DNA from 4 places in the Providencia sp. R33 genome. Region 4 is predicted to be linked to each of the others. Evidence: predicted binding sites of a transcription regulator. Region 4 holds the regulator's gene; each other region holds the start of a gene.
The links. The regulator Fur, encoded in region 4, represses iron uptake genes when iron is present. The targets are predictions, from matches to a motif close to ATAATAATGAGAACNACTATCAA.
Positions count from the first base shown of each region.

Region 1: the regulator Fur is predicted to act here: its motif matches at 4,772-4,794, upstream of J6836_RS08775 (siderophore-interacting protein).
Region 2: the regulator Fur is predicted to act here: its motif matches at 6,536-6,558, upstream of sodA (superoxide dismutase [Mn]).
Region 3: the regulator Fur is predicted to act here: its motif matches at 985-1,007, upstream of ygiD (4,5-DOPA dioxygenase extradiol).

Region 1 is NZ_CP072453.1:1,866,962-1,874,800, reverse strand. Features, by position in the region: gene J6836_RS08795 (threonine/serine exporter) at 1-464, shown strand, start outside; gene J6836_RS08800 (threonine/serine ThrE exporter family protein) at 1-3, shown strand, start outside; gene J6836_RS08790 (endonuclease) at 747-1,718, shown strand; gene phoH (phosphate starvation-inducible protein PhoH) at 2,197-2,982, shown strand; gene zinT (metal-binding protein ZinT) at 3,059-3,718, opposite strand; gene J6836_RS08775 (siderophore-interacting protein) at 3,898-4,737, opposite strand; gene J6836_RS08770 (DUF2474 domain-containing protein) at 4,893-5,072, opposite strand; gene cydB (cytochrome d ubiquinol oxidase subunit II) at 5,029-6,039, opposite strand; gene J6836_RS08760 (cytochrome ubiquinol oxidase subunit I) at 6,029-7,366, opposite strand; gene J6836_RS08755 (aminotransferase-like domain-containing protein) at 7,611-7,839, shown strand, end outside.
Region 2 is NZ_CP072453.1:3,782,057-3,789,895, reverse strand. Features, by position in the region: gene J6836_RS17795 (pirin family protein) at 1-543, shown strand, start outside; gene J6836_RS17790 (LysR substrate-binding domain-containing protein) at 587-1,492, opposite strand; gene J6836_RS17785 (ABC transporter ATP-binding protein) at 1,665-3,350, shown strand; gene J6836_RS17780 (ATP-binding cassette domain-containing protein) at 3,343-4,971, shown strand; gene yiiM (6-hydroxyaminopurine reductase) at 4,968-5,648, opposite strand; gene sodA (superoxide dismutase [Mn]) at 5,790-6,416, opposite strand; gene acs (acetate--CoA ligase) at 6,835-7,839, shown strand, end outside.
Region 3 is NZ_CP072453.1:2,762,698-2,770,536, reverse strand. Features, by position in the region: gene ribB (3,4-dihydroxy-2-butanone-4-phosphate synthase) at 1-455, shown strand, start outside; gene ygiD (4,5-DOPA dioxygenase extradiol) at 1,077-1,904, shown strand; gene J6836_RS12975 (glutathionylspermidine synthase family protein) at 2,232-3,395, opposite strand; gene J6836_RS12970 (DUF1190 family protein) at 3,402-4,106, opposite strand; gene tolC (outer membrane channel protein TolC) at 4,506-5,897, opposite strand; gene nudF (ADP-ribose diphosphatase) at 6,208-6,846, shown strand; gene cpdA (3',5'-cyclic-AMP phosphodiesterase) at 7,158-7,839, shown strand, end outside.
Region 4 is NZ_CP072453.1:2,354,004-2,361,842, forward strand. Features, by position in the region: gene J6836_RS11130 (HlyD family type I secretion periplasmic adaptor subunit) at 1-136, shown strand, start outside; gene J6836_RS11135 (type I secretion system permease/ATPase) at 139-2,238, shown strand; gene ybfE (LexA regulated protein) at 2,407-2,700, shown strand; gene fldA (flavodoxin FldA) at 2,855-3,382, shown strand; gene fur (ferric iron uptake transcriptional regulator) at 3,649-4,098, shown strand; gene J6836_RS11155 (bactofilin family protein) at 4,775-5,308, shown strand; gene chiP (chitoporin ChiP) at 5,513-6,910, opposite strand; gene ansB (L-asparaginase 2) at 7,444-7,839, opposite strand, start outside.

The DNA of each region.
Region 1 (7,839 bases), 490 kb from region 4:
TAGAGTTTCTGTTAACGTTGATTGAAAAAATGGTGTTAGCCGCTATTCCGGCGATTGGTTTTGCCATGGTGTTTAATGTCCCTGTGCGGGCACTGAAATATTGTGCTTTGCTCGGTGCGATTGGCTATGGGTCTAGAATGATTTTGATGGCGTTAGGGCTGCAAATTGAGTGGGCCAGTTTCCTTGCTGCAATTCTCATTGGTATTATTGGTATCCAATGGTCACGCTGGTGGTTGGCTCACCCAAAAGTGTTTACAGTTGCTGCGGTGATCCCCATGTTCCCCGGTATTAGTGCCTATGTGGCAATGATCTCGGTAGTAAAACTTTCCCAGTATGGTTATAGCCCTGAGTTAATAGAAGTTTTAGTGACAAATTTCTTGAAAGCCTCTTTTATTGTAGGGGCATTATCTATCGGTATTTCATTACCCGGATTGTGGTTGTACCGTAAACGCCCAAGTGTCTGATATTCAATAAAACCTAAGTGGTATTTTTTGCTTTATTAAGCAGACTCCCACTTAGCGTTATTAACGATAAAAACTAACATAAACTATTAAATTTGCAGAAAATCCGATAGCGTAATTATTTAATAAAAATAGGCAATCGCTGATACCATAAATGTTTTAATTTGATTAGAATATACGATATTTTCTATATACATTAGGGTGTTAGCAATAACACTAACGTATCTCTATTAATTTTTCGCTTATATTCTGATTAGTGGTGTTATTTTGAAACAGTCCAGTTTTTTGTATTTCTCCCGTTTTATTCTACCTTTCTTTCTGTTTTTACCATTTTCTTTCTCTTTTGCAGCACCTAGCTCATTTACACAAGCTAAGGTACTCAGCAAAACCCAAGTCTATTCTGACCAAAACAAACAAGGGGAAGGGTCGATTTACTGCGGCTGCCAGTGGGAATGGGTAGGCAAAAGTGGCGGGCAAGTGGATTTAGCCTCTTGCGGCTATCAGGTACGTAAGCAGCTAAGCCGTGCGGAACGCATTGAGTGGGAACATATTGTGCCTGCGTGGGTCTTTGGCCATCAGCGCCAATGTTGGCAAAATGGTGGGCGAAAAAACTGCGTTTCGACAGACCCAGTTTTTGGTCGTATGGAAGCCGATTTGCATAATCTGGCACCTTCCATTGGTGAAGTGAATGGGGATCGAAGCAATTTTAGCTTTGGGCAATTATCTACAAATGCGCCTTATCCTTATGGAATGTGTCGCAGCCGTGTTGATTTTAAGCAAAAGGTATTTGAGCCTCGTGATGAGGTAAAAGGGCAGGTTGCTCGTGTCTATTTTTATATGCATGACCGTTATAATTTATCTATGTCACGTCAGCAGCAGCAACTCTTGATGGCATGGGATAAAAAATTCCCACCAAACCAGTGGGAACGCACCCGTGACGAACGCATTGCCAAAGTCATGGGGCACCATAATCCCTTTGTGACAGGGCAAAAGCAGTGGAGTTTAAACCACAAGAATGGTGGAGAGGGAGTGAAATTTTCTTCAGCTTCAACTGTATCAATACCTCAACAGCCTGAAAAGCAAACTAACTTAGAAAATTTAGCTGAAGTTAAAGGTAATACAAATTCCAAAAAGTATCATTTCCCCCATTGTTCGGGCTTTAAGACATTATCAGATAAAAATGCAGTTATGTTTGCTAATGAAAATGCTGCCCAAGAAGCGGGTTATCACCTAGCGGGTAACTGTAAACCGCGTTAATAACAACTTAAGCGTCAATAATGGATTGATTATTGACGCTTTTTTGGGTGAAAGTTTGATGTGATAAATAAAAAACAAAAAATGTGTTAAAAAAATGTTGCCTTCTGAAAAAAATTAGCGCTATATTTAGGGTAAGTAAAAACTGCAATAAAAACAGCGCCTCATTGAGTCGCAAAAAATATTGCAGTTTGTCATATTAGTGTCATACAGATTCATTAGTTTAACGTTATCGCTATCACAGGAGAAACTAATGGGAAGTAAGTATTTGTTAACACGAACACAAGACCGGTTAGCCTCCATCATGAAATTGTCATGGTGAGATGACTAACCGGTTTTTTTATGGCCTGTTAAAAAGCAAGAGGATTGAACCACATTACACTGTTTTATCGTTAACCAAGAGCTTGAAGGGAGCTCCTCTCTGTTCTGAATAGTTAGTCATCTGAAATTGACATCACTGATACCTGGAAGGGTTAATACTATGAGTAGACAGAAAGCTGCAACAAAAGCACGTCGTGAAATGAAACGCTCATCACGTAAAGAACGTTCTGGTCGGTTTGACATGAATAACGTTGCGTCCTTCGCTGAACTGACAGGCATTGAGCCTATCGGTATGGCAAAAGAGCGTCGTGATGGCTCTCCAATCCTGCCACGAAATGAAGCTCAAAAGCTCTATATTAATTCGATTAAACACAAGCAGTTAATTTTTGCCAATGGTGAAGCGGGCTGTGGTAAAACCTTCATCAGTACTGCGCTAGCCGCAGATGCATTATTTAATAAAGATATCAGTAAGATCATCGTGACAAGGCCAGTTCTTCAGGCAGAAGAAGACCTCGGGTTTTTACCGGGGGATATGTCAGAAAAATTTGCGCCATATTTTCGACCTGTGTATGACGTTCTAGCGAAACGGTTAGGGAGTTCGTTCCTGCAATATTGTTTGCGGCCTGAAATTGCGAAGGTAGAGATCGCGCCATTTGCCTATATGCGAGGCCGAACTTTTGAAAATGCCGTTGTGATTTTAGATGAAGCGCAAAATGTCACGGTCACCCAAATGAAAATGTTTTTAACGCGTTTGGGGGAAAACGTCACGGTTATCGTGAATGGGGATGTGACCCAGTGCGATTTACCTGATGGGGTGCAGTCTGGTCTTGCGGATGCGTTACAACGTTTCAGTAGTGATGAAATGGTCTCAATGGTGAACTTTACCATTGATGATTGTGTAAGATCCCAATTGTGCCATAAAGCGTTATTGGCCTATAACGACTAATTGATTTACCTCAATAGCAACGAATATATGCCCCATAAGTGATTACTGGGGCATATTTTTTATCAATTACTGATGATTAATGGTACAGCATTTCGTGAACAATTTGCTCATCAGTTAATGAATACGGGTAATAGGTTGGCCAGTTTTCTAATTGCCCCAGTAATTTTTCTTGTGACTCATTACCCATATATAAGTGGAAATGTCCTGACGTTTGCGGCTCAATGATATGGTCGCTAAATTGAATGTATTTTGGCGCTTTAGACTTAGCATCTTGACATTCAAACAGGTAGCGAACGCCTTTTTTACCCGAAGTATAATGTAAAATTTTATAGCCTGAATAGGCATATTGGCAGCTATTGACGACACCGTTTTGGGTAAATTCAATCACGTTATTTTCGATGCCAATACTGTCAACATCTGTGGCGTAGCCTTTTTTATAATAAGCGCGGTATTCTTCAACGGTTTTATCTTTATTTTTCTGCGCTTTACTTTCTAAAACAGCATCCAACTTTCCATTTAATAATAAAGGATTAACTGACTCCCATACGCCTTGCCAATCACTTAACGAACGGTCTTTGACATCAGAATCTTCAAAAATGCCTTTTGAAGCTTGAAGGGCTTTTTCTGATTGCGGATGTGCGTGACTGTGTGAGCCGTGTGCAATAGCAGAAAAACTGCTAATGGCAAAAATGGCACTGAGCGCGGTATTTAATAATGTGTGTTTATGCACTGTCATTTCCTATTTTGATGATGTCTATTTTTATTATGTTATAACATAACATTTATCGCAATAAAAAAATGCGTAGGATAGGGGGATTCGATACAAATAAACGAAAAATGAGCAGAGGCAACGGGTAGGGAGACGCTTATCAGCGATAACGCAACTGATAAGCGTTGAGGGTAATTTAAACGGAATTAATCGTCAGGGTTGTCCATTACTGCATGACGTTCATGGTGATAACCTTCTTCATCATAACCATGTCTCCAATAGGGAATTGCATAGATGTCATCGCGGCCAAACCCTTTTTCACGGCGAACAAAACGACGTAAATCACGAATAATCTGGTCTTCACCTGCTATCCAAAATGCACAATCAGTGGCGGGAATATCCCATGATTTAAATGTGCTAATTAATTCAGCGGTTTTGCTGATATCGCCACAAATCCAGATGATTTCAACTTGAGCCGGTTTTTTAAGTGAGCGTACATCCGCTGGGTTATCCATGCGTAGCACCACTTTTCCTTGGGCATCTGCTGGCATTTTTTCGAGTAATGCGCCAATTGCAGGCAGAGAACTGGAGTCACCAGCCATAAAATAGTGTTTGCGATTTGGTAGTAACGGGTCTGGGCCGCCAGGGTTAGTGATCCCCATCCAATGACCGGGTTTAGCATCACGGGCAAATAAATAGGCAGGCCCTGTCGCTCCATCATGCATGGCAAATTCAATGTCGATTTCGCTAACATCAGGGCGAATTGCTCTTACGGTATAGGTGCGCACAAATGGGCGAGGTTTATCTTCAGGCCAGCTGCGACCTTCTTTACTCAGGATAGGCAGAGCGGGTTGGCTGGTTAAGTCAGGGGCTAAAAAGATTTTTAAATGCCCGCCTTCGCTATCGGTTGGGTAGTCCGCAAGCTTTTCACCTGTGAAAGTGATGCTTCGAATAGAAGGGCTAACATCAGTAATGGATTTAACTTGAATAAGCTGCGGTGGCGCCGGGCGGTAGATATTTTTTTCAACGGGTTGTTCAGTAGCCACGGACGGTCTCCTTCGTTAATGATAATTTTATTATTTGGTAATTATTATCATTATCATATCACGATTATTAATTATTTAACCATTTATATTCATCCTATCTGCCTCACATAAAACAAAAAAGTGCCTTAAGTATCAACATAAGGCACTTGAGTTATCTACTTCACTTTCATCCCAGCGGCGGTCATCATCAACTTAAACACGGAAGAGAAAGCAAATAGCGCTAACACACTTCCTAGCCAGATAATTGCCATCCAACCGAGTTTTTTCCACCAAGGGGATACCACTGCAGTATCAATGGTAGCCTTGGTCTGGGGTAATTTTTCCTCTGAAGACATAGTAACTCCAATAGGTATAAACCAAAATAACAGGAATAATGAATAACGCGCCCACTAACATAAAGCCTAAACTTTCAGAGGGACCCGCCGCGTCACGGAAGCTAATTGCGGGTGGAATGAGCGTCGGCCAAATGCTAATCCCAAGACCAGTAAAGCCGAGGAAGATCAACATCAATGCGGATAAAAATGGCACGCTGTCATGTTGCTGGCGCTTCGCACTTTTTAAGATTAACCATGTACAACCCAGAACCAATAATGGAACAGGCAAGAAGAAGAACAAGTTTGGCAGCGTGAACCAGCGGTCAAAAATCGCTGTATTAAGCATTGGGGTCCATAAGCTGATAACCGCAATCACTGCAACCATCAATAAGGTTAGTGGGCGAAGAATGCGGTACATCGTGCGGCGTAGGTGCCCCTCTGTTTTCATGATTAGCCAACCGCATGCCAGTAAGGCATATGCGACAACTAAACCAAAACCACAAAACAGTGGGAAAGGGGCAAACCAATCAAAGTAGCCGCCCATAAAGGTGCGATTTTCCACGTGGAAACCTTGGATAAAGGCACCCACGACAACACCTTGAACGAATGTGGCAAAAATAGAACCCCAAATGAACGCGTGATCCCAATGACGGCGGTGAGATTCGTCTGCTCTAAAGCGAAACTCAAATGCTACACCACGGAAAATCAAGGCTAATAGCATAAAGGTCAGAGGAATTGATAACGCATCTAACACAATGGCATAAGCGAGGGGGAATGCACCAAATAAGGCAGCACCACCGAGCACAAGCCACGTCTCATTACCATCCCATACGGGGGCAACACTGTTCATCATTAAGTCACGGTCTTGGCTATCTTTTAGGGCAGGATAGAGAATACCAATCCCTAAATCGAAGCCATCCATAACGATATACATCAACATACTAAATACGATGATGACAAACCAAATGAGAGGTAAATCAATGCCCATGAGCTGCGTCCTCCGCGATACCTTTACGAATTAATTTCATCATGTACATGTAGCCGATACCGAACACCCCACCGTAAACCACAAAGAAGGCGATTAAACTGATGCTCATGTGCATTTCACCGTGGGCACTGACGGCGTCTGAGGTGCGCTGCAAACCATACACCACCCAAGGCTGACGACCAATTTCCGTGGTAAACCAGCCCGCTAAAATGGCAATTAATCCAGATGGTGCCATGATGAACATAAAGCGCAGGAAGGTTTTGGATTCATACAGATTTTTACGGTAACGCAGCCATAATCCCCAAACCCCAGCGGCTATCATTAATAAGCCTAAACCGACCATCACGCGGAATGACCAAAACACCATGAATACATTCGGTCGGTCTTCTGGTGCGTATTCTTTTAACGCAGGTACTTGTTTATCAATGCTGTGGGTTAAAATCAGGCTCGCAAGATACGGAATTTCGATGGCATATTCGGTTTTTTCTTTCTCTTGGTTTGGAATACCAAACAAGATAAGCGGTGTCGCTTCACCCGGTTTGTTTTCCCAGTGGCCTTCCATCGCAGCGACTTTAACCGGTTGATGTTTCAGCGTATTTAAGCCATGCGCATCACCAATTAACGCTTGGAGAGGCGCTAACACTAAAATCAACCACAGCGACATGGAAAACATTTTTTTCATCGCGCTGGATTTGTTGCCTTTGAGTAAATGCCAAGCCGCAGAAGCACCAATAAAGAATGCCGCCGCAAGGAACGCTGCCGTGGTCATGTGCAATAAGCGGTATGGGAAAGATGGGTTGAAAATGACCGCTAACCAATCAACGGGGACGATACGGCCGTCGATGATTTCGAAGCCTTGTGGCGTTTGCATAAAACTGTTGGATGCCAAAATCCAGAAAGTGGAAATGATGGTACCCAATGCAACCATGCAGGTGGCAAAAAAGTGCAGTTTTTCACCCACGCGGTTCATGCCAAACAGCATGACGCCAAGGAAACCCGCTTCAAGGAAGAACGCGGTTAACACTTCATAAGTGAGTAATGGGCCCGTAATTCCGCCCGCAAAATCTGAAAAGAAACTCCAGTTGGTACCAAATTGGTATGCCATCACCAATCCAGATACCACACCCATTCCGAAATTAACCGCAAAAACTTTGGTCCAAAAATGGAACAGTTTTATATAGTCTTCGTCACGTGTTTTTAGCCATAAGCCTTGTAGCACCGCAAGAAAGCTTGCTAGCCCAATCGTAATGGCTGGGAAAATAATATGGAACGAGACCGTAAACGCGAATTGTATACGGGCAAGTTCCAGCGCAGTTAGTCCAAACATATTGACCCCTGAGTGGATATGTTAATGGCACGCTGCATTTAAAGCCTTGGTGGTCACAATCGAGGCGCTTATCCCTAGCAAAAAAATTGCGTACACCGGAATGCTAAGTATCGCAATCCGACTAAAAATGTTTTGTGCTTATAGTTAAAAAAAGTCAGGTGAATGTGTGGATAAGTAGAACATGAGACGATAAACTATAATAGTAACAATTATTGAGTTATTAACTATAACAGTTGAGGCGGCTATGACGAGATATGAACAGTTAGCAGCGCAAATTCGTCAACAAATTGAAGACAATATCTGGCAAGTTGGTGACAGATTACCTTCACTTAGGGAAAGCGTTAAGCAATCAGGTCTTAGCTTAATGACCGTGGTACAAGCTTACCAATTACTTGAAAGCCAAGGATGGGTCGCCGCACGTCCACAGTCTGGGTACTATGTGGCCAACCGAAATAACGCTTTTGCGGCAGCTA
Region 2 (7,839 bases), 1.4 Mb from region 4:
GATGACTTTATGAAAAAAGGCGGCACCCTTGATATGGTGCAGTTGTGGGTCAATTTGCCTGCAAAAGACAAATCCGCCGCACCGGGCTATCAGCTATTGGAAAGCCAAACGATGCCGAAAGTCACGCTGCCCAATGAAGCCGGCACACTGCGCGTCATCGCGGGGGATTATTTAGGCCATAAAGGTGCAGCTAGAACCTTTACCCCATTAGATGTTTGGGATTTACAGCTCAATAAAGGCAAAACCGTCGGTATTCAGACTAAATCAGGTCGCAATGTGGGATTAGTGATGCTGCGTGGTTCAATATTTGTTGATGGGCGCTCTGCCTTAAACGAAGGCGAGCTAATGATCCTTGATGATACACAAAGCAATATTGTGTTAGAAGCAACAGAAGACGCATTGGTGCTACTATTAAGCGGCGACCCAATTGATGAGCCTGTTGTTGGCTATGGCCCATTTGTTATGAATAGCATGGAAGAAATTAATGAAGCCGTAAATGACTTCAACAGTGGCAAATTTGGCCGTATTCCTGAAACGCAATAAATAACGCATGACCCCTCGGTAGCATTAGGCTATCGGGGGATTTTTATTTTACTGACGGAGAAATGTTATCAGCCAAATAATTCAGTAATAATTGCACGGAAGGTAACAACCCTTTGCGAGAAGGATACACCGCATGAATAATATCTTCAGGGAAACGCCATTCAGGTAACACTTCCACCAGCTCCCCCGCCGCAATTTCCTTTTCCACCACCCCATAAGGTAACCTCGCAATACCAATCCCTTTGAGCGCCGCACGGTACAAAGTCAGCACATCGGTTGTCGCTAATTTAGGGGTAAAATGCTGCGTAAAGCTGAGATCGTCGCTATTTTTTAAGGTCAGTGTGTAATTCTGCGAATGTTCCGTATTTGCCAAAATAGGGTAATCCACTAGTTTTTCAGGCTCAATTGGTGCACCTTGTTCTGCAAATAACAGTGGGCTCGCGACCAATATCCTGCGTGAATACCCCAGCACTTTCATCGTCAACCCCGAGTCATCAAGGGGTAAAGAACGCACTCTGATAGCCAAATCTAACCCTTCACTTATCACATCAACGGGGCGATTCACCGCTAAAATTTGAATATCAATATCCGGATATTGCACCATAAAATCCACCAGCAGCTCATTCAAGTAAACCTGCAATAACGCCACTGGGCATGAAAGTTTAATCGTGCCTTTGGGGTGGGACTGTACAGAACAAATAAGTTCATGGGCGATTTCTGCTTCATCCACCACATTCTTACACTGTTGATAAAACACTTGGCCTACTTCCGTAACATGGAATTGGCGTGTTGAGCGGTAAATCAATGAAACATTGAGCTTTTGCTCTAAATCGGCAATACGTCGGCTCAGCTTGGATTTTGGGATCCCTAATGCTAAACCAGCTTGGGAAAAGCCGCCATGTTCGACCACTTTGACGTAATAATAGAGGTCATTTAAATCATATTGCATCTTACTTTCCCCACCCCTCTTGCAATGTCATTTCGTTATCTTACTCAAAACACAGGAAACGTCACTCTTTTCTGCCCTGCAAACAAAACAAATAGTCTGGTAAGCAAAACAACTAAATCCCTTAAATAAAGCGAAATAAATTACAGTGACTGATTCGCTATGGAGGTTTTGTATGTACCGCGCACTTTGGACATTGCTTCGTCCCTATCGCTCAATTTTACTGGTTGCTGTGATTTTACAAGCCATCGCAGGTCTTTGCTCTCTCATCCCATGGGTGGCCATCAGCCAAATTGCCATATCTCCCGTTCATCAATATGTTAACTGGGTCATTATCGCCTGCATTGGGGGGATAGTCTGGTTAGTTTGCCAAACTCTCGCCATGTACCTCACACACCAGACAGATAGCCACCTTTGCCACCAATTGCGATTACAGATACTTGATAAGATAGGAAAATTACCCTTAAACCACTTTGCTCAGCAAGGTAGAGATGGTATTTCACAGGTGATTGACCGTGATGTCCGCTACCTCCACCAATTAACCGCTCATGCGCCTGCAGATCTCACCAAATTGATAGTCGTACCTGTTGCCGCCGTGCTCATTTTGCTGTGGCAAAGCGTCTTATTAACGCTTTTTTGCCTTCTCCCTTTAGTCGCTGCAGTTTTTTTATTCCGTGCAATGCGAGCACCACGCTACCAACACTTATATGCAGCTCGCAATGGCACCATGGCGCACCTCTATAGCCAATATGCTGAATTAGCCGATAACCCGTTATTCGCTAGGCAATACCCAAATCAAGGAATACAAAAACGAGCATCACTCGCACTACAAGATTTTGAAACCGCCTTTATTCGTTGGATTGGTAAAATTGGGGCATTAAGTTCACTCACCCAAATCGGCATCAGTGCTACCTTGCTGTCTTTCTGGGTCATTTTGGGTGTGATGCTGATTCCCAGCCCAATTTCACTCGCTCAAGTCATTCTATTTATTCTACTAATACAAAGCATCGCAGCCCCCGTTGCAGCGATGGGGCACGGTGCTGATGCATTAAACCTTGCGGTCAGTGCATCACAACGCATTGAGAAATTATTAAATGAGCCTGAAATGCAGTACGGTAAGAAAATACTCGATACAACCTCTTGCCACCTCCAACTGACTCAAGTCAGTGTAACTCTTGGCGATAAAAACCTTTTGTCTCAGGTTGATATCGATATTACTGGCGGTGAACTCATCGCGATAGTCGGGCCATCCGGTGCAGGGAAAAGCACATTATTACAGCTCATGGCACGCTTTTTAGACCCTTCACAAGGCACTGTTTTATTTAACCAAACACCGCTTCCTGAACTTTCGTTAGCCACGTTAAATCAACAAGTGGCCATTGTGATGCAAAACCCGCAGCCTATGCCCTGCTCGTTAAGGGAAAACTTGCAGCTTTTTGCCCCTAACGCGACAGAGAGTGACTTGCACTACTACCTTGAGGCCCTCAATTTATTACCATTGGTGCAGCAATCCCCTAAAGGCCTTGATAGTGTGATAGGAAAAGAAATCGTGTTATCTGGCGGGGAATCCCAACGACTCGCCATTGCACGAGCCTTATTATCCCCAGCCCCGTTATTGTTGTTCGATGAACCTACCTCTGCGCTGGATCCGCAAAATGCTCAGCGGGTCTTATCGCTATTACATGCTGAATCGCGAACCTGCGTATTCGTCACGCATCATCTAGATAGCTTAAACCTCGCTAATCGCGTCTTGCTTATGAAAGAAGGCCAACTGATAGCACAAGGCTCTCACAAAGATCTAGCCGAAATATCAATGGATTATCAGCAATTACTGAGTGCCTTGGAGGAAAATCATGCTTAAGTCCTTATTATATACGGTACGCAGCGCCATTTTTTGGATGGTATTCGCGGCTATTTTAGATGGACTCTGCGGGCTATTACTGGTGTATGTTATTTTCAGTTGGTCGTTAGACATTATCATGCCGATGACTTTATTGGCTGCATGTAGCCTGATTGCCTTTCTGACCACCTTTATTGCCACCCAAAAAGGCTACTTAGCGGGTGGATTAGTGATGCGCTACCTTGCTAACGCGTTAATTCGCCACTTACCCTTGTCATTACAGCCGATCAAAAATGCCAATCACTTAGTGGCAGGGCCCGTTTCACACATTATGTCAGTCCCTGCACATCTATTGCATCCCATTATTAGCGGGTTAATCACGCCATTCACTGTTGTATTAGGGGCATTTATTTACCAACCTATTTTTGGATGTCTGCTTTTATTTATAGGGCTGGTTTTATTATTTACCTTGCGCCTTTGTGGTCAAAAGATGGTATTTTTTGAGCAGCAAACCCATGTATCTGAACAAGATGTTATTCGCCAACTCGACCAGTTTGCGCTCCACCAGCCACTCATCCGCCGTGCAGGCGTTAGCCAATCTCAGCACCAACAACTCACGAGTGCGTTAGCATCACAGTATCAAACACAGAAACAATTACAGCGCCAAAGTTTGCCATTCCATTTACTGTTTTCAAGCGCTATCCAAATCATTTTCATCGCATTGTTTTATTTAGGTATTCAAAAAATGAACCAAGGTGACATGCCATTAAGCTTATGGTTAGCGGGGATGGTATTATTAGCGCGGTTTATTGAACCAATCTGGCTTCTTTCGCATTTAAACCAATCATTAAGACAAGCAAAACAATCGATTGAACAGGTCGAATCCGCGTTGATTACCCCTGAATTAGTATTTCCCTATCGAGCCCCTGCCCCTGAGAATAAGGATATTCGTTGCCAACAGTTATCTTTCTATAACGATGAAAAAAAACGAATTTTAAATAACATTACCGTCAATTTTACTCAAAATACTTTCACAGCCATCGTTGGCCCATCTGGCGCAGGGAAAAGTACCCTCTTAAGCTTACTCGCTCGTCTACAAGACCCGACTCAAGGCTCCGTTAGTTACGGTAATAAAAACCTGATGGAATTATCGCAAGAAGCGTTATGTTCGAAGCGTGGGGTTTTATTGCAAGACAGCGCGCTCTTTCGCGGTAGCGTACGGCAAAACTTAACATTAGAAAATTCTAATATTGATGACCGAGAGGTTAACACTCTGCTTTCAAAGTTAAATTTTGAGGATATTCCTGATTTTCTAAACCGAGACGTCGGCGCGAGTGGCATGGCACTTTCTGGCGGGCAAAAACAGCGTCTATGTATTGCACGACTATTTCTGCTCCACCCAGATATCATTTTAATGGATGAACCAACAGCAAGCCTTGATACCATCAATACCGCTTCCGTGATTTCCCTAATCACTCTAGCGGGTCAGCAAACTCGCATTGTAGTTACTCATCACCCTAACCTTGCGTGTTTAGCAGATAACATCGTCTATATGGAAGATGGAGAGATTATTGCTCAAGGCAGCCATGCAGAACTTATGGCTGGCACACCTTGGTACCAGCAATTTATTGGTCAGTCCTAACTGCGTTTGCCAAATAAACGGTGGTTAAATTCTTCAATACGGTGATTATCAAGGCGGTTTTGCATCGTTAGGCTCCAACTAGCTGATAACCCTGCTGCACTCAGGAGCCTACGATACAGCTGCTCATCATAGGGGGCGTGAAATGCAATCATTATCGCCTCTTGTACTGAAACATCACTGTTGCGGCTCAATAGCGTTAGCGGTGAATTAGTACTGACATTCCCCGTTTTAATCACACGATATAACCACCCACAACGGCCGTTGTCTTGCATGATTTGAGCGAAGTTTTCCACACCAGTTAGGCCATTGAGTTTATAGCAAGGTGAGCGAGGTTGAGTAACCTGAATTCGTGCATCCCCCCACGCATAAATGTTACCGATAAATACATTATCTTCGGTCATTCCCTGTGTGGATATATTTTCACCAAATGCTGATGCCATAAACAAATCTTCTTGTTCAGGATATGCATTCAGCCAAAATTCATAGTGATCACGAGGATAATGGCAAAGCGCTCGATCAGGCCCACCATGAAAACGCGTTTCTGCTTGTTCATCACCCTCTAACCCAAGCTGCCCCAACATCAATAACCCATCTACCGCATGTTTATGAATCGCACTTCGGCCGCAAGATTGCGTTGCTTGGACTTTACCGACAAAGACTTGGGGTAGGAATGACATAGGCTGCGCTCTCCACATAAATTGGTGATGAAGCCTTCATCATAAAGAATGCCACTCAAGATAACAATCAAACGGGCAGGAAATAAAAAAGGCGCAGCACCATCGATGCTACGCCTATTGAAACTTAATTAAAAAGTCTAATTATTTAGCTTTTGAAGCGAAACGTGCAGCTGCTTCGTCCCAGTTAACCACTGACCAGAACGCTTTGATATAATCAGGGCGACGGTTTTGGAATTTCAGGTAATATGCGTGTTCCCACACATCTAAACCGATGATTGGGTAACCTGAAGCACCAGAAATCGCTTCACCCATTAATGGGTTGTCTTGGTTAGCAGTTGATACAACGGCTAATTTACCGTCATCTTTCAGAACCAGCCACGCCCAGCCTGAACCAAAGCGAGTTGCAGCTGCTTTCTCAAACAGCTCTTTGAATGCATCAACGCTACCAAAATCGCGCTCGATAGCCGCTTTCAAGTCGCCTTTTAATTCAGTATTTAATTTCAAACCTTTCCAGAACATGCTGTGGTTTGAGTGACCACCCGCATTGTTACGCACGAAGGTACGTTGATCAGCAGGAATTTGGTCTAATTTTTGAATCAGAACGTCAATATCCAGACCTGCTAATTCAGGTAATTTTTCTAACGCCGTGTTGGTGTTAGTCACATAGGTTTGATGGTGCTTAGTGTGGTGGATTTCCATGGTTTGTTTGTCAAAATGTGGTTCCAACGCATCATAAGCATAAGGTAAAGCAGGTAATGTATAACTCATTTTATTGTCTCCAGTGACGTAAATACCACTATGTTTCTCATTTTCACCACAAGGTTCATAGGGTATGGCACTTGCGTAGTTTCGCACCTTGTGAATTTCTCTCTATTATAGTTATTTTTCTGTTAATGAAAATCATTATCAAATCCATGATGAAATTGTGGTCTTTTGCATTCCCTATGAGAATTAGTTTATACAGTAACTAATACCAATATCTCCACGATTTATTTTTCTTTACATCCAACATTTTCAATATTTTTAGATTTATATTTCAATACTGGATTTAGCATCAAATGATAATCCTGCAAATCTCATTACAATTAATACGTGATCTTCCGCGCAAAAGAAAAACAAATTTATATTTCGTGCTTTAGTTAACCGTTTTTTGACATAGTATTAACATTTGCAAGGAGATAATAATATGACTCAAATAACTAAACATCCCGTTCCTGCTGAAATTGCAAAAAATGCCCTAATTACCGAACAACAGTATAACGATGAGTACCAACGCTCGATTCAAGACCCTGAAGGATTTTGGGGCGAAAAAGGAAAAATCGTTGATTGGATTAAACCGTACACCCGTGTTAAGAACACGTCTTTTGACCCTGGACATATCGATATCCGTTGGTTTGAAGATGGCACTTTAAATTTAAGTGCAAACTGTTTGGACCGCCATCTGGCTGAAAAAGGCGACCAAGTAGCGATTATTTGGGAAGGCGATGACCCTTCATCGTCAAAAAATGTCACTTATCGTGAATTGCACCACGATGTTAGCCAGTTTGCTAATGTCTTAAAGAAACAAGGCATCCGCAAAGGGGATGTCGTGGCGATTTATATGCCAATGGTCGTCGAAGCCGCTGTCGCCATGCTAGCGTGTGCGCGTATCGGCGCTATCCATACGGTCATTTTCGCTGGTTTCTCTCCTGAGGCTGTCTCTGGTCGCGTTATTGACTGTAAAGCAAAGCTGATTATCACCGCTGATGAAGGCTTACGTGCAGGGCGTGCGATTCCACTGAAGAAAAATGTGGATGACGCATTAACCAACCCGCAAGTCACTACTGTTGCGAATGTCATTGTCTACCAACGTACAGGCAATGTTCCAAGTTGGGTCGAAGGTCGCGACTTATGGTGGCATGATGTTATCAAAGGGGTTAGCGCTGATTGCCCACCAGAAGAAATGAGCGCGGAAGACCCGCTGTTCATTCTGTATACCTCAGGCTCAACAGGTAAACCTAAAGGTGTTCTCCACTCCACAGGTGGTTATCTGGTTTATGCCACACTCACATTTAAATATACCTTTGACTACCATCCAGGTGAAGTCTACTGGTGTACTGCGGATGTAGGCTGGGTAACGGGTCATAGCTACTTACTCTATGGGCCATTATCCAATGGCGCAAAAACCGTTATGTTTGAAGGTGTACCAAAT
Region 3 (7,839 bases), 410 kb from region 4:
GCCTGTGTATCACTGAAGAGTGTCGCAAAAAACTGGAACTGCCAATGATGGTGGAAAATAACACCAGCCAAAATCAAACGGGTTTTACCGTAACAATTGAAGCGGCTAACGGTGTCACGACAGGCGTTTCAGCCGCAGACCGTATTACAACCATTCGTGCAGCGATTGCGGATAACGCAGTGCCAGCAGACCTAAACCACCCAGGCCACGTTTTCCCATTACGGGCTCGTGAAGGCGGTGTATTAGCACGCCGCGGTCATACAGAAGCGTCTATTGATTTAGCCTTATTAGCAGGCTTCAAACCAGCAGGTGTGTTATGTGAATTGACCAACGATGATGGCTCAATGGCTCGTACACCAGATGTGGCGGCATTCGGTAAGCAACATGGTCTGACGGTAGTGACTATCGAGGATTTAGTTCAATATCGTTTGCAGCTTGAAAAGAAAGCGAGCTGATCCTCGTCATATTTCGCGCTGTGGCGGTGTTGGCTTCTCTTAGCCATCTTAGTCACATACTTATGTATGCTCCTAAGAATGACTTCGTTTGCCGCCTAGTCACAACGCGAACTATTTAGAGGATGTCTTCGTCGTATTTCAAGCGGTGGCGGTGTTGGCTTCTCTTACCCATCTTAGTCACATACTTATGTATGCTCCTAAGAATGACTTCGTTTGCCGCCTAGTCACAACTCGAACTATTTAGAGGATGTCTTCGTCGTATTTCAAGCGGTGGCGGTGTTGGCTTCTCTTAGCCATCTTAGTCACATACTTATGTATGCTCCTAAGAATGACTTCGTTTGCCGCCTTGCGCTAACTCGAACTATTTAGAGGAATGTCCTCATTGTATTTTGAGGAAGAGCTCGTTTTTTTAACTTAAATATGAATAGGCTAATTTAAGCTAAGTTATTTAATTTATTGATAATACGTTAAGCATATAGAATCTAACTAAGGCCACTGAGTTGCACACCTCGTGGCCTTTTCAATTTTTTTGATGATCATACTCATAATTAGGCCACTGTGTTTTTTGCACAAAAGCGTATGCTGTAAGTAGAAACTAATTGAGTTGGAGTTGAAATCATCATGTCGGTAAATACTTCAGTCGTAAATAACAAGATCCCCGCGATTTTTATAGGCCACGGTAGCCCAATGAATGCTATCGAGGACAATCCTTATACCAAAGCGTGGGAGCAGCTCGGTAAAACCTTACCTCGTCCAAACGCGATATTGGTGATTTCAGCGCACTGGTACACTCGTGGTACGGCGGTGACCTCGATGTTAAAACCTAAAACGATTCATGATTTTGGTGGTTTTCCAGAAGCGTTATACCAAATTGAATACCCAGCACCAGGTTCACCAGAACTTGCTCAGCAGGTTGCTGATTTATTAGCACCAGAACCTATTTACCTTGATAAGGAAGAGTGGGGGCTTGACCATGGGACATGGGAGATTTTAGTGCGCATGTACCCGGAAGCTGATATTCCGGTGATCCAACTAAGCATTGACGGCACAAAACCTGCGGTTTGGCACCACGAATTAGGTAAAAAATTGTCGGTACTCAGAGAGCAAGGCGTGCTTATTATGGGCAGTGGTAATGTGGTGCATAATCTGCGGGCGATGAATTGGCAAAATGCACAAGCAGAGCCTTATCCATGGGCTTTGTCTTTTGAACAATTTGTCTACGATAACTTGCAAAGCAAAGCTCTCCCACACCCGCTCACTAAAGGGCTAGAAAGGGAAGATGGCAAATTATCGAATCCATCCGCAGAACATTACCTGCCTATTTTACCCATTTTAGGAGCTTGGGATGGTGAAGAAGAGGTAAGCACACCGATTGAAGGAATTGTGTCGGGGTCGTTGAGTATGATGTCGGTCATCGTCGGTTCTTCCTCGTCATATTTCAGGCTGTAACGTTGTTGGCTTCACTCTGCAATCTTAGTCACATACTTATGTATGCTCCTAAGAATTGCCTCGTTTGCCGCCTAGTTACAACCTGAACTATTTAGAGGAATATTTTCGTCATATTTCAGGCTGTAACGTTGTTGGCTTCTCTTAGTCATCTTAATCACATACTTGAATGACTTGGTTTGCCGCTTAGCTACAACTCGAACTATTTAGAGAAATTCCTTCGTCATATTTCGATCAAATCGCACGGATATTTTAGGTTGTCATTTTTTTTAAGGTATAAAAAAGCCCAAACAAAATCAATTGATTGGGCTTTTGTGATCGAGGAATTGATCAGTCGATGATTGTATGTGGATAGAAACGAGACAGATCTTGGGTGATCAGTTCTTTATCTTCACGAATACAAATCCCCGCTGGTTGATCATTCACCAACCAGCTCCCGACTAAGGTATAGCTACCTTCAAATTGCGGTAGTGGGTGGAATTGTTGAATAATCATACCTTCTTCGCCGTATGGGCCATCCGCTGCGGCAATTTCTTTGCCATTTTCAATAATACGGATGTTGGCACCTTCACGGGAAAACAGCGGTTTAATCACGTACTTATCGAGCTCAGGCTGCGTTTTGCCATCAGCAAAATAAGCCGGAAGCAGGTTTGGATGATCAGGGAACATTTCCCATAACATTGGTAGTAACGCTTTGTTCGAAATAATGCTCTTCCAAGCAGGTTCTAACCAGCGAACACCCGCATCTTGCAGCTTGGTAGAGAAAATTTCGCGTAGCATAAACTCCCATGGATACAGCTTAAACAGATTACTGATAACCTGATCTTGTGTATCTGTGAATTCGCCTCTTTCACCTAAACCGATTTCATCAATATATAAGAACTCAGTAGCAACGCCCGCTTCATTGGCACAGTCTTGTAAATATTGCACTGTGCCGCGGTCTTCTTCCGTATCACGGCAGCAAGACATGTGTAGCAGACGGAAACCGTATTGATCTTTAAGCTGAGTAAAACGTTCGATCAACTGTTCTTGAATGCTGTTAAATTGATCCGCATTTTCAGGTAGTTTGCCAGCTTCAATTTGATCTTCTAACCAGATCCATTGGAAAAATGCGGATTCATATAAAGATGTTGGCGTATCGGCGTTATTTTCCAGTAACTTCGGTGGGTTGACGCCATCGTAGGCAAGATCGAGCCTTGAATATAATGAAGGCTGTTCGCTTTTCCACGAGCTACGGACAAATTCCCAACAGTGTTTAGGAATTTGAAAACGTGCCAGTAATTCGTCACTTTCAATAACACGTTCAACCACTTTTAGGCACATTTGATGCAGTTCAGCAGTTGCATCTTCGATTTCGTCGATTTGTGCCAGAGTGAATTGATAATACGCATCTTCAGACCAGTACGGCTCGCCGTACATGGTGTGAAATTCAAAACCAAACTCAGATGCTTTTTCGCGCCAATTCGGGCGCTCAACAATAGGAACTCGTTTCATTACAGATCAACCACCCATTGAACGGGAAGAAGACGTTGATTTTGCAGATGAAGATGAACGTTGGGCCATTGCTTGCTTATTAACGGTGTCACCGAAACCACCACGAGTTACAGTTGATGTGGTCGGTGGCTTAGGTGCCATTGCCGTTTTTGGTACGCTCATTGAACGGCCGCCTGCAACTGCAGGGCCATAGCTTTTACCTGATGCATCAACAAACTTGCCGTTTGCTGGGCTTGCTGGGTTTTTCGAGCTGAACAGTGGCTGAGATGCTGCGCTACCGCCCATCATGCGACCCATCATATAACCCATCATGAGTGGCATCCACATGCTGCCGCCACTACTTTGTGCTTGTGCGGTTTGTTCACCATTGGTTGAGCTTGTTCCTGCAAGACCTGCTTGAGCAGGGGCTTGAGTACACATAGACTCACCAAATTCAGCAATACAGTCTGCTTGTGTTTCATATTTAGGCGCAGTTTTTGCGGCTTCTTGTAATGCATTGTTGTAAGCGAGAGTACATTGATCTGCTTGAGATGGATTTGCTTGGCTACAATCTTGTGCATTGGTATACAGAGATACCGTTTCATCGCTTTCTTCACAGGCAGAAAGCATAAATACCGCACTAACAGCGACTGCGACAGGCGCTAAACGGTATGAACGCCAAGACTTGCGGAAGGCGTTTTGATTAATATTTTTGGTACGCTTCATGGTCATGGTAATTACCCTGAATAAGATTTAAGTAAGATGTTTTATAAGTTACCTCTAGGATAGGGGATAACCGTCGAAAATTAAAGCAGAAATATGGCAGAAATAGATTGAAATTATCATTTTTGTAACTTTCTTCTCTTTTTTGAGAAAAGGTGGTTCAAAACTAAAAAGAAAAATGAATATTTTTATTAAATATCAATAAATTAATTAAAGGTTGTTTTTTGAACTATTTAATAATAACTAAAGTGAGAATTGACTGAATTTTGCCACTGAGGGAAGGTAAAACTGTTTTAGCTGATTCAATTTGGGCAAAACGAATGATTTAGGGGGTTTCTGTTGAGCTTTGATAAAAATAACCCGCCAAAGCAGCGGGTCATTCTATTTGTCTAAAATTAAATGCGCAAATTATTTAATCTTAGGGGCATTGGTGTTACGAATAATACTGCTTGGCTCAGTAGAAATTTCTTTGCCTAAGTTCGCATTTAAGCGCGCAATATCATCTTCATTTAATGTGCCGCGAGCAAATTCAATATTCAGCTGGTTAATCATATAGTCATAACGTGCATTAGACAGATTTTGCTTCGCTTGGTACAGCGCAGTGGTTGATGTTAATACGTCAACAATCGTACGAGTCCCCACTTGGTAACCGGCTTCCATTGCATCTAACGAGCTTTGTGCAGAGACAACAACTTGTTTGTATGCATTGATGCTACTGATAGATGAAGAGACGTTATTAAATGATGAACGCACTAACTGAACTACATTACGATAAACGCTTTCCAGTTGCTCGCTTGCACCTTGGAAGCCGTATTGTGCTTGTTCAACTTGTGAGCTAGTCGCACCACCAGTGTATAATGGAATGCTTAAATTTAAGCCGATGCTATTTTGCCCATTATAACTGTTGCTTGCGCCTTTACCCGTTAAGCTATTATTGTAACCGCTACCGTGGTTATAGGTATTAGTCACTGCGGTTGATGCATCAAGACTAACTGTTGGCATATGACCTGTTTCTGCTAAACGGATGTTTTCACGAGAAACGTCTTGAGCTAAGCGCGCACTTAACAGGCTAAGGTTACGTTCTTCCGCTTCTTTTAAGATAGCGTTGATGTCGCCCAGCTCAGTAGTTTTAAAACGATCGATATTTAAAGATGCCAGTTGGTTATAGTACACACCGCTGACTTGACGCAGTTTTTCAATCGCATTTTCTAAGTCGTTACGACCTGCAACTTCTTGCGCGATAACGCTATCGTAGTTTGCGCGGGCGTTTTGCACGTCAGTTATTGCAACAAGACCAACGTTAAAACGTTGTGTAACTTGGTCTAATTGGCGATAAACCGCTTCTTTATTGGCTTCAATATAAGATAATGCGTCAATTGCTTTTAAAACGTTAAAGTATGCAGTTGCCGTATTTAAAATTAATTGCTGTTGGCTGGTTTGGTAAGTGACATCAGAAATACCTGCAGTTTTTTCTTGGATCGTCAGCTGGCGCCATTTCGACATATCAAAAACAGTTTGCGTTAATTTCAGCGAGGCATTTAAACCCGTACTTTCGGTATTATTTGCATCACGGTAACCACTGCCATAGCTAGCCCCTGCGCCTAAACCTAATTGAGGTAATAATGGGCTACGAGCTTCATTAATTTTCTCAAAAGCTTGGTTACGTTCAGCCAATGATTTTCTTAACTCAGGGTTACTTTCTTTCGATTTTTGGTAAACCTGCAGTAAATCGTCTGCGAAGCTATTGGTACTGAGACCCACAAAACTCATCGCAATTAAAAGGGGAAGCAGTTTCTTCATTTTGATTCCTTGATTAAACAGCAAATTATGTTGAGTCTGTTGCCTAAAACGTACCATGCCTAATTTAGGCGATTGATATAAAAAATGCGTTTTAGAGACAGTCATGAAAAAAACAGACCCTATTGTTGCTCTTAGATTTGAATAATGGCGCTTATTGTAGCAGAGGTTCGTTTGAATTAACGGTAGCCTTTTGTGCCATTTTGTCTCAATTTTATTAAACATTACCTCATCTAAGGCTAAAAAACTTTAAAAACAGTTTTAATCCACAATTATTTCCTTAAGATGGAAATTAATGGGTTTGGAGAATGCAATGACAGATAAAATAGAACAGCCAGTTAAGTTTGGCAAAAATGATGTTGAAATTATATCCAAGCGTAAATTATTTAATGGTTTTTTTCAAATGATTGAATACCGATTCCGCCATCGGTTGTTTGCGGGCGGATGGAGTCATGAAATTCGCCGTGAAGTTTTTGAGCGCGGTCACGCAGGGGTAGTTTTACCTTACGATCCACAAACTGATAATGTGGTGTTAATCGAACAAATTCGTTTCCCAGCAATAGAAACTAGCGAAACGCCGTGGCTGCTCGAAGCTGTTGCAGGAATGATTGAAGAAAATGAATCTCCAGAAGAGGTTATTCGCCGTGAAGCGATGGAAGAAGCTGGTCTAGAAATCCATCATACGGAAAAAGCGCTCAGCTACCTTTCAAGCCCTGGTGGTACGACGGAACGTATGCACGTGTTTATTGGTGAGGTAGATAGCAGCCAAGCCCAAGGTATTCACGGCTTAGCATCTGAAAATGAAGATATCAAAGTACACGTTGTCAGCCGAGAGCAGGCCTACCAATGGGTAGAAAATGGTGCTATCGATAATGCAGCAACAGTCATTGCTATTCAGTGGTTACAGCTCAATTATCATAAACTTAATGAAAAATGGATGAAACAATCTTAAAGAACAATTAATCTAGTGAAGTGTGTGCTGATTAGCAGATATTTTACGAATTAGTCGTCATACTCCAATTACTCGTCATACTTCAAGCTGCAAGTGTGTTGGCTGCACTGCGCAACCCAAGTCACATACTTATGTATGTTCCTTGGGATAGCTCCGATTGTCGCCTGCTTGCAACTCGAATTATTTAGAGTAATTAAGTGAAAGTCATAAAATTAAGTTTCAAAGTAAACTGTAAGTGTGTTGAGTTTTTGTATAGTTATAATGAATAGAATAGATTAGGCATTAATAATATTGACGGAAAAGGAAGACTTTTGGATAGCCAGCTTGAAGTGACTGCAAAGCACTCTAACATTGTGAGAATTTTACAGGTTACTGATACGCATCTGTTTGCAAACACAGAAAATACTCTTTTAGGTGTAAACACCTATAAAAGCTATCAGGCGGTACTTGATGCTATCGCAGCACAAAATCTCCCAATTGACTTGATCGTTGCGACAGGGGATTTGGTTCAAGACCAATCACCAAAAGCTTATCAACACTTTGCAAAAGGCATTGAACGTATTCCCGCACCTTGCGTTTGGCTCCCCGGAAACCATGATTATCCGCCTGCAATGGTAGAAAGCTTGCGTGTAGCGGGAATTTCGAGTGCAAAACAGATTTTGATTGGCGAAGAATGGCAAATTCTTATGCTAGATAGCCAATTGCAAGATGTGCCGCACGGTGAGCTTTCTGAGCAACAGCTGGAATGGATGAAAGCGAGTTTGGATGCGGAACCGCAACGCACCACATTAGTGATGCTGCATCACCATCCTCTGCCATCAGGCTGTACGTGGCTTGATCAACACAGTTTAAGAAATTCACATATCTTAGCGGATTATTTAAAAGACTACCCAAATGTGAAAGCGATGCTTTGCGGGCACATTCATCAGGAAATGGATGAAAACTGGCATGGGATCCGTTTATTAGCCACGCCATCGACTTGCGTTCAATTTA
Region 4 (7,839 bases):
GGTTGAAGGCGAAAAAATTGAGCTCACTCCGGGTCTTTCCATTGTGGCAGAAATTAAAACCGATAAACGGCGTGTTATCGATTACCTTCTTAGCCCGATTAACGAATATACCTCGAATGCTATGAGAGAAAAATAATCATGGAACAGATGAATAATAACGGCTTGGAAGCCATCGTTTGGATAGCTAATTACTACAAAAAAAACGTAACAAAAGAGCAACTCCATCATGCTATAGGACTGCAAGCTACCTCACCTACAGAATGGGATATCCGGGAGTGTGCTCATACTTTAGGGTATGAAACTGAGCTCATATCACTATCTCGCTCACAATTAAATTCACTCCCACTACCTGCATTGGTTTATTTTGAGGGTACGTGGAAAATTTTAGATAACAAAAACGAAATTGTGTTTATCAACCCAGAGAATGACGAGCAGCAAGCTATCCATGATATTACGTTCAATACACATGCTCAGTTGGATATTTTGTTAATTAAGGAACAGCAAGAAACAGAGCAAAAAAAAGCTTTTGGTTTCAGTTGGTTCGTTCCCTCGATATTACGCCAATATAGTAAACTGCGAAATATTTTCATTCTTTCAGCTGTTATCCAATTATTTGCATTAATCAGCCCACTTTTATTTCAAAACCTTGTCGATAAGGTTTTGGTTGGACGAAGTATTTCCAACTTACACGTCATTGCTATCGCGATTTTTGCGATAGCAATTATGGAGCCCACCTATGCATTTTTACGCAACAAAATATTTAGCCACACAAGCAGCCAAATAAGTGCTGAACTATCAGGGAAAATATACCGCCATCTCATGGCGTTGCCATTAAATTATTTTAAATTGAGGCCAACTGGAAAAATCATTGCACGAGTTCGTGAGCTCGCCCATATTCGACAATTCCTCACTGGCTCAACCTTAATGTTGTTTATTGATTTTATCTTTGTCATCATTTTTATTGCTGTCTTATTTTCCTACAGTTCTCTTATGGCTTGGATTTTAATGGGCTCTATGGGGGTATTTTTTATTTTATGGATGATACTAGGCCCTATAATTCGTCAACAAACAGAAAAAGCCTATCAAGCCGACGAGAATGGACTGACCTTTCTGACCGAAAGTATTACGGGAATAGAAACAATAAAAACAACAGCCACTGAAAAATATTTTAACCAACGATGGAAAAAAATATTCAGTAAACAGCTCATTCAAAACTTCAAAGTCTCCATGCGCAGCGAAATCGCAGGGCAGATAATGACCCTAGTCAGCAAAGTCACCACAGCAATACTTCTATGGGTTGGTGTTAAAGAAGTTTTAAATGGTGGAATTAGCCCAGGCGAATTAGTTGCTTTTAACATGCTAAGTGCTCATGTAACACAACCTGTTTTACGATTTGCTCAAGTTTGGCAGGATTTTCAACACACAATCATCTCTCTGCGCCGTGTAGGTGACATTTTGGATAAGCCCGTTGAAAATGAACGTCAAGGGATTGCAAGCTCAGCAGCAATACAAGGTAAAATTGAATTACAAAATATCCGTTTTCGTTACCAACCAGACACCCCTGAAGTGCTCAATAATTTAACCTTATCCATTAAAGCTGGTGAGTTTATTGGGATAACTGGGCCATCTGGCTCAGGAAAAAGTACACTAACGAAATTACTACAACGCCTTTATGTTCCACAACACGGTCAAGTGATTATCGATGGGATGGACTTAGCTGCTGCAGATACGGTTTCATTGCGCCGAAGAATGAGTATAGTTTTACAAGAAAGTACGCTATTTGTTGGGTCAATTGCCGAAAATATTCGGTTAAGCGTCCCCCAAGCATCTCAAGAACAAGTCATTCAAGCCGCACAATTAGCAGGCGCTTATGATTTTATTATGTCTTTACCTGATAACTTCGATTACCAACTGTCTGAAAAAGGGGTAAACCTCTCAGGAGGACAACGCCAACGAGTCGCTCTTGCTCGCGCTTTGCTCACCGAGCCAGATATACTGATCCTCGACGAAGCCACTTCTGCGCTCGATTATGAGTCTGAGGCTGCCATTATGGCGAATATGCCATTGATTACTCAGGGAAGAACAGTCATCAGTATTGCTCATCGGTTAAATACCATTCAACACGCAGATAGAATTTGTGTGATCTGTCATGGGGAAGTTACTGAAATAGGCACACATACTGACTTACTTCAATCTAGTGGGCTTTACGCCAATTTGTGGCAACAACAAACACAATAAATGCTTTAAAAAGCATCACTAACATAACAAGTGGTGCTTTTTTCTTAAAAGCGCGCTTTTTTTCGCCAATCAAACCTATTCCCTCGCCTCGCAGCTATAGCACTAGGGGATTAGCTAGGGTATTATGGCGCGCTGAATTATTGGCACACCCTTTTAGCAATTATAGACATGGCAAAAGAACAAACTGATCGTACTACTCTGGATTTGTTCGCTGAGGAACGAAGGCCTGGGCGACCTAAGACAAGCCCGCTATCACGGGATGAACAATTAAGGATCAACAAACGCAATCAATTAAAACGCGATAAAGTGAAAGGATTACGCAGAGTTGAACTTAAACTAAATGAAGACGCTGTAACTATACTGAATCAGTTAGCTGAAGAAAAAAACATAAGCCGCAGTGAATTAATAGAAGAAATCTTGATGTCACAACTTCAACAAGTTGATGAGACAATACTCAAGTAGCGCTATCTTAGTAAATCACACAAATTTGACAGACTTATAAAAGTTTTTTCGCCAGAATAAGGCATAAAATTCTATTTATTTTCGTTCTAAATGAGTTCTAGAAGTTGAGAAATTCCTTCTTTCTCTCTTAGAAAAACAAGAGGTTAATCAGTTTATGGCAGTCATCGGTATTTTCTTCGGAAGTGATACAGGTAACACAGAAAATATTGCCAAAATGATCCAAGAAAGATTAGGCAAAGATGTAGCAGAAGTTCACGACATTGCTAAATGCAGCAAAGAAGACATTGAAGCTTTTGACATTCTACTTCTTGGTATTCCAACTTGGTATTATGGCGAAGCACAATGCGATTGGGATGACTTTTTCCCAACGTTAGAAGAAATTGACTTTGATGGTAAACTTGTCGCTCTTTTCGGTTGTGGAGACCAAGAAGACTACGCAGAATATTTCTGTGATGCGATGGGTACCATTCGCGACATCATCGAACCAAGAGGCGCGGTGATTGTTGGGCACTGGCCAACCGAAGGCTACCATTTTGAAGTTTCAAAAGGTATGGCAGATGACAACCACTTTATCGGCTTAGCAATTGATGAAGACCGCCAACCTGAGTTAACAGATGAACGAGTGGATGCCTGGGTCAAACAAATCTCTGAAGAAATGTCATTAGCTGAAATTCTTGGCTAGTCGATTAAAAATAAGCATTACTCATAGACTGAACGCCTTTCCGCTCAAAGTGCACCACCGCGGAACATCATTCGGCCTAAAATAATCGATTAAATATCCTAATTGGATAGACTTATAAGAGATTATCAAAATAATGAGACAATACATGGTTTCTATTTTTATTTTCCATGCCTATAATTGTAAATCAGTTTAGAAGACAACTGGATTTATGTTAAAAATGTCTCATTATTGTTAAATTTATGATTTAAGATACAGGACAAACCCGCATGACAGACAACAATAAAGCATTGAAAAATGCTGGACTCAAAGTCACTCTTCCAAGACTTAAGATTTTGGAAGTACTTCAGGAGCCTGAGTGCCACCACGTCAGTGCGGAAGATCTCTATAAAAAGCTGATTGATATGGGCGAAGAGATCGGGCTAGCGACTGTATACCGTGTATTGAACCAATTTGATGATGCAGGTATCGTTACGCGCCATAATTTCGAGGGTGGAAAATCCGTATTCGAATTAACTCAGCAACATCACCATGACCACTTAATTTGTTTAGATTGTGGTAAAGTGATTGAGTTTACTGATGAATCGATTGAAACTCGCCAAAAAAATATCGCTGCTCGTCACGGTATTAAGCTGTCTAACCACAGTTTATACTTATACGGCCACTGTGCTGATGGTGATTGCCGCGATAACGCTGACGCACACGAAGCAAAAGAGTAATAGTTTAATCACTATTATACCTTGATAGTAACCCATTCTTTAAAAGCCTGATAACAACCATTATCAGGCTTTTTTATTGTGTCAATTCGCCGATAAATTAAGCATTCTCAGTTAGAATATCCATAATCTCTCTTATTCACTTTATATTTATCACTAAAATATGTCGTTAAGGTGAAATATTGAAGTGTTCTATAATAAGTTGCAATTCACTTCAAATCCTTTATATTACTTGGCTGATAAACTCACCTTCTCTATTTGAGAATATTTACAATGATATCATAGTGATGCATAACGTTATTTAGAGTATGCGTTGCATCTATTTTTCATATCACTGTCATATGATTTATCTAATTAATGTCTATAATAAGTTCAATATATTACGACCTAAATTTCGGCTTGCTTTAATTTAATAAGCTAAGTAAATGTAATGAGAAAGTTAAATTACAATTCCACGATGTAATTCATGTATTTTTAGCTAGACTTATTTGGATTGCTCTCGTACTTCGTAAGAGATTAACTGATGAAAAAAACATATCTTTTCATTAATACTAGTTTTTTCTTCTGGTTTCTTACTTTAATAGGATGGTTTTTTCGTCATACAGCCATCACCTTATTTTCATTTGTATTATCAATTCTGTTCTTGATCTTATACTTCAATCAAAAAAAGGTAAGTAAAATGTTCACCAAAAGACAAAACAAACAAACCCCTGAAGAAACCCCTACCATTCGTGAACCTGAAATTACTTCTAAGATAGAAGAACACGTTACGATATCAACGCCAACCCTTAGTGAAGAAAAATCGAATACGATAATTTCGAGGGATGTGATGTTTGAAGGTAATATTACCTCTAATGAGCAGGTCCACATTTATGGCAAAGTCGTTGGTAATATTACAGGGAAAGATAATACCGTTAAAGTTATGCTAAATGGCCAAGTAACGGGCAATATCACTTGTAAGGAACTGATTATTAATGGTCGAATTGAAGGGGAGTGTATCTCTGAATCCATTAGTATCGAAAATAACGGCGAAGTTCATGGGACGATTCACTACAGCAGTTTATCGATTAAAAAAGGCGGGATCCTTTCGGGGCAAGCTAAAGTCAAAAATAGTGTTACTCATACGGATAAAGTCACGCAATTAAAAGATAAAGTAAAACATGATGCGCCTATCATCAATAATGAAGGTGATAAAGGAATTGCTTCGTTATAAACATTTATTTTTCTACACTAGGATAATGACTGAATAATAAAAATAAGGTGAATGTAATCCACCTTATTTTTAATTTTCAAACTCGTAATATAAGTGTATTTTCTTATTTTATTTATCGGTTTGATACTACATAAATATGCTATGTGCATTTTAGTTGGCTACCATCATACTTATTACAATGGTAACCGCTATCTATTTAACTCATTAAAAAATCGTAAATGGCATCATCACCATAAACTTAATATCTTTTTCATCTTGGAAGATATTTCCATAACCACCACCATAGCTAGGAATATCGGTATGGTTATCGTATTTGGTGAAGTGTAATTTAAAGAGAGTATCTTTTGCTCGGCCTGTTTGGACGGTGTATAAAATATCAAAGTTCCACGCACTTTCTTTTAAACGTACATCTTGGGCATATTGAGAATTCGTACTTGGCTTCGCATCCCAACCATAAATATAGGATGTACCCACTTTCCAGCCTGCAAGATCCCAATTTTTAAGATCGTACATTACACCTGCGTACAAGGCTTTTTCATTATTGGCGTTCCAGTCTGAACGACCATCCCACCAAATATCCATACGCCCATTGGATGTCGCCCAGCCCGGCGTCATACGTTGCAAGAAGTAGCCTTGATTACCTTCCGCTTTAACATAGGTTCCCTCAACTTTAAAATCAAACTGTTCATAGGTATAGCCTAATGTCATCGCTTGCAACCACGCTAAGCCATCATAAACATCATTGACACCGCCATCAGAAACTTTATCTTTAGAACCATAAAATTGATATGAGAGACGCAAATCGCGTTCAGCTACAGGCACAGCATATGAGACCTTAGCAAAATACTGATCCATATAGTCTTTTGCTTGTCCATAAGCCCCTTCTAATACTAAGTTATTTTTAAAATCATATTTAAACCCAATAGAATGCAAATAACTGATCCCTGTTTTGCCATCCGCTTCACGGAAATCATACATTGAGCGGTACCATGGCGCCTTATAACGGTCTGTCCACATATAGGACATGCTCAGCTCACCATTTTGCTCAAAATCAAATACACCACCGACTTCCAAACCACGATAAGTCCCCGGCATGTAGCTCCAGTGTGAAGCTAATAATGTTTGCCCAGTAGGCTGAATATAACCCCCTCTTCCCCAGAAAGGACCATATTTCAGTTTTGCAGCAGCTTTATAAAACGTTACACCACTACGGTCGCCTGTCCATTTTTCATCCCAACGTGATTTAGCATCACTAAATCCAATCTCATTGGGTGCTGCGGGGCCACTGTTTGATAATTCTATAGCGGTAAAACCTGCTAAATCTAAGCCGATAACATCTTGAAAATAGCCAGATGAAAAGTCTAGACTACCATTGAATGTGGAGTGTTTAAGATTATCTGCATACTTCTTATATTTATCACTATTCGGGTCCAAATCCTTACGAGAACGATCCCTTTGCCAATAATAAAGTCCACCTGTGAGTTTTGAATCTTCAAGGAACTGTTCTGCGTGAGTCATTGGCTGATACGCGATAGGCAGCATCGCGATTGCGATTTTTAAGACGAGCAACTTCCTGCCAGTATTGACATGTTTATTAACCATTCTTGTATTCCTCTAATATTTTTTATGTTTTATTTTTTCGGCCGAAATACGATTTAACTTTCCATTTAAATCTAAATATTCACAATAACTTATGTTATTTGTGATGTGATTAGCCTATTTTTTGCGACGCGAATTATCAACACTGATACTGGCTTTGTTGCCAAAATATGATCAACGGCACATTAATTTTAATTAACAGTCATTATCACACATGATGTTTTTTCGCAGGATGAGGTTCAACCAATTGATTTAATAAAGAAATAAAAGAGGTCTTACGATTCATTTGAATTAGATTAAAACAAATAAATTGCTAATTAGTGATTTAAATTTTCCAATAATGCCGTAATTTTGCGTAGCCTATCACCACATTGACATTAAATATTGAGTTTGCCCCAAAAATTCGCCTCAATTTTACGAACATGCTTCAATTTACTGAAAAATATTTTCATTCCTTGTTTATGGTGAATTACCATAAAATTAACGGGAGACAGAAAACTGCCTCCCGCTACATTAACTCCTAAAACACATTGAGTTTAATATTTCTCAAACATTGCCTGAATTTTCTGCGGATCTTTCGTTTCAGTTAACGCTAATTGTAATAACACACGAGCTTTTTGCGGATTTAACCTTTCCGATGCCACAAAACCATATAAATTATCATCAACCTCTGCATTACGTGTGGTATAGCCTGTTGGAACTCGGCTTGCACGCACCACAACCACATCCTCTTTTGCTGCCTTCGCTAATGCATCAAATACCGTTTTGTACATGTTGCCATTACCAACACCTGCGCTGACAATCCCCTCTACGCCTTCCTCTCTCAATGCCTTAACAGGAGCAGCGGATGCATTGGCATAGTTATAAACGATACCCACCGCGGGTAATTTCTCTAACTTACTCACATCAAATGCGGCCTTATCTCCGCGTGG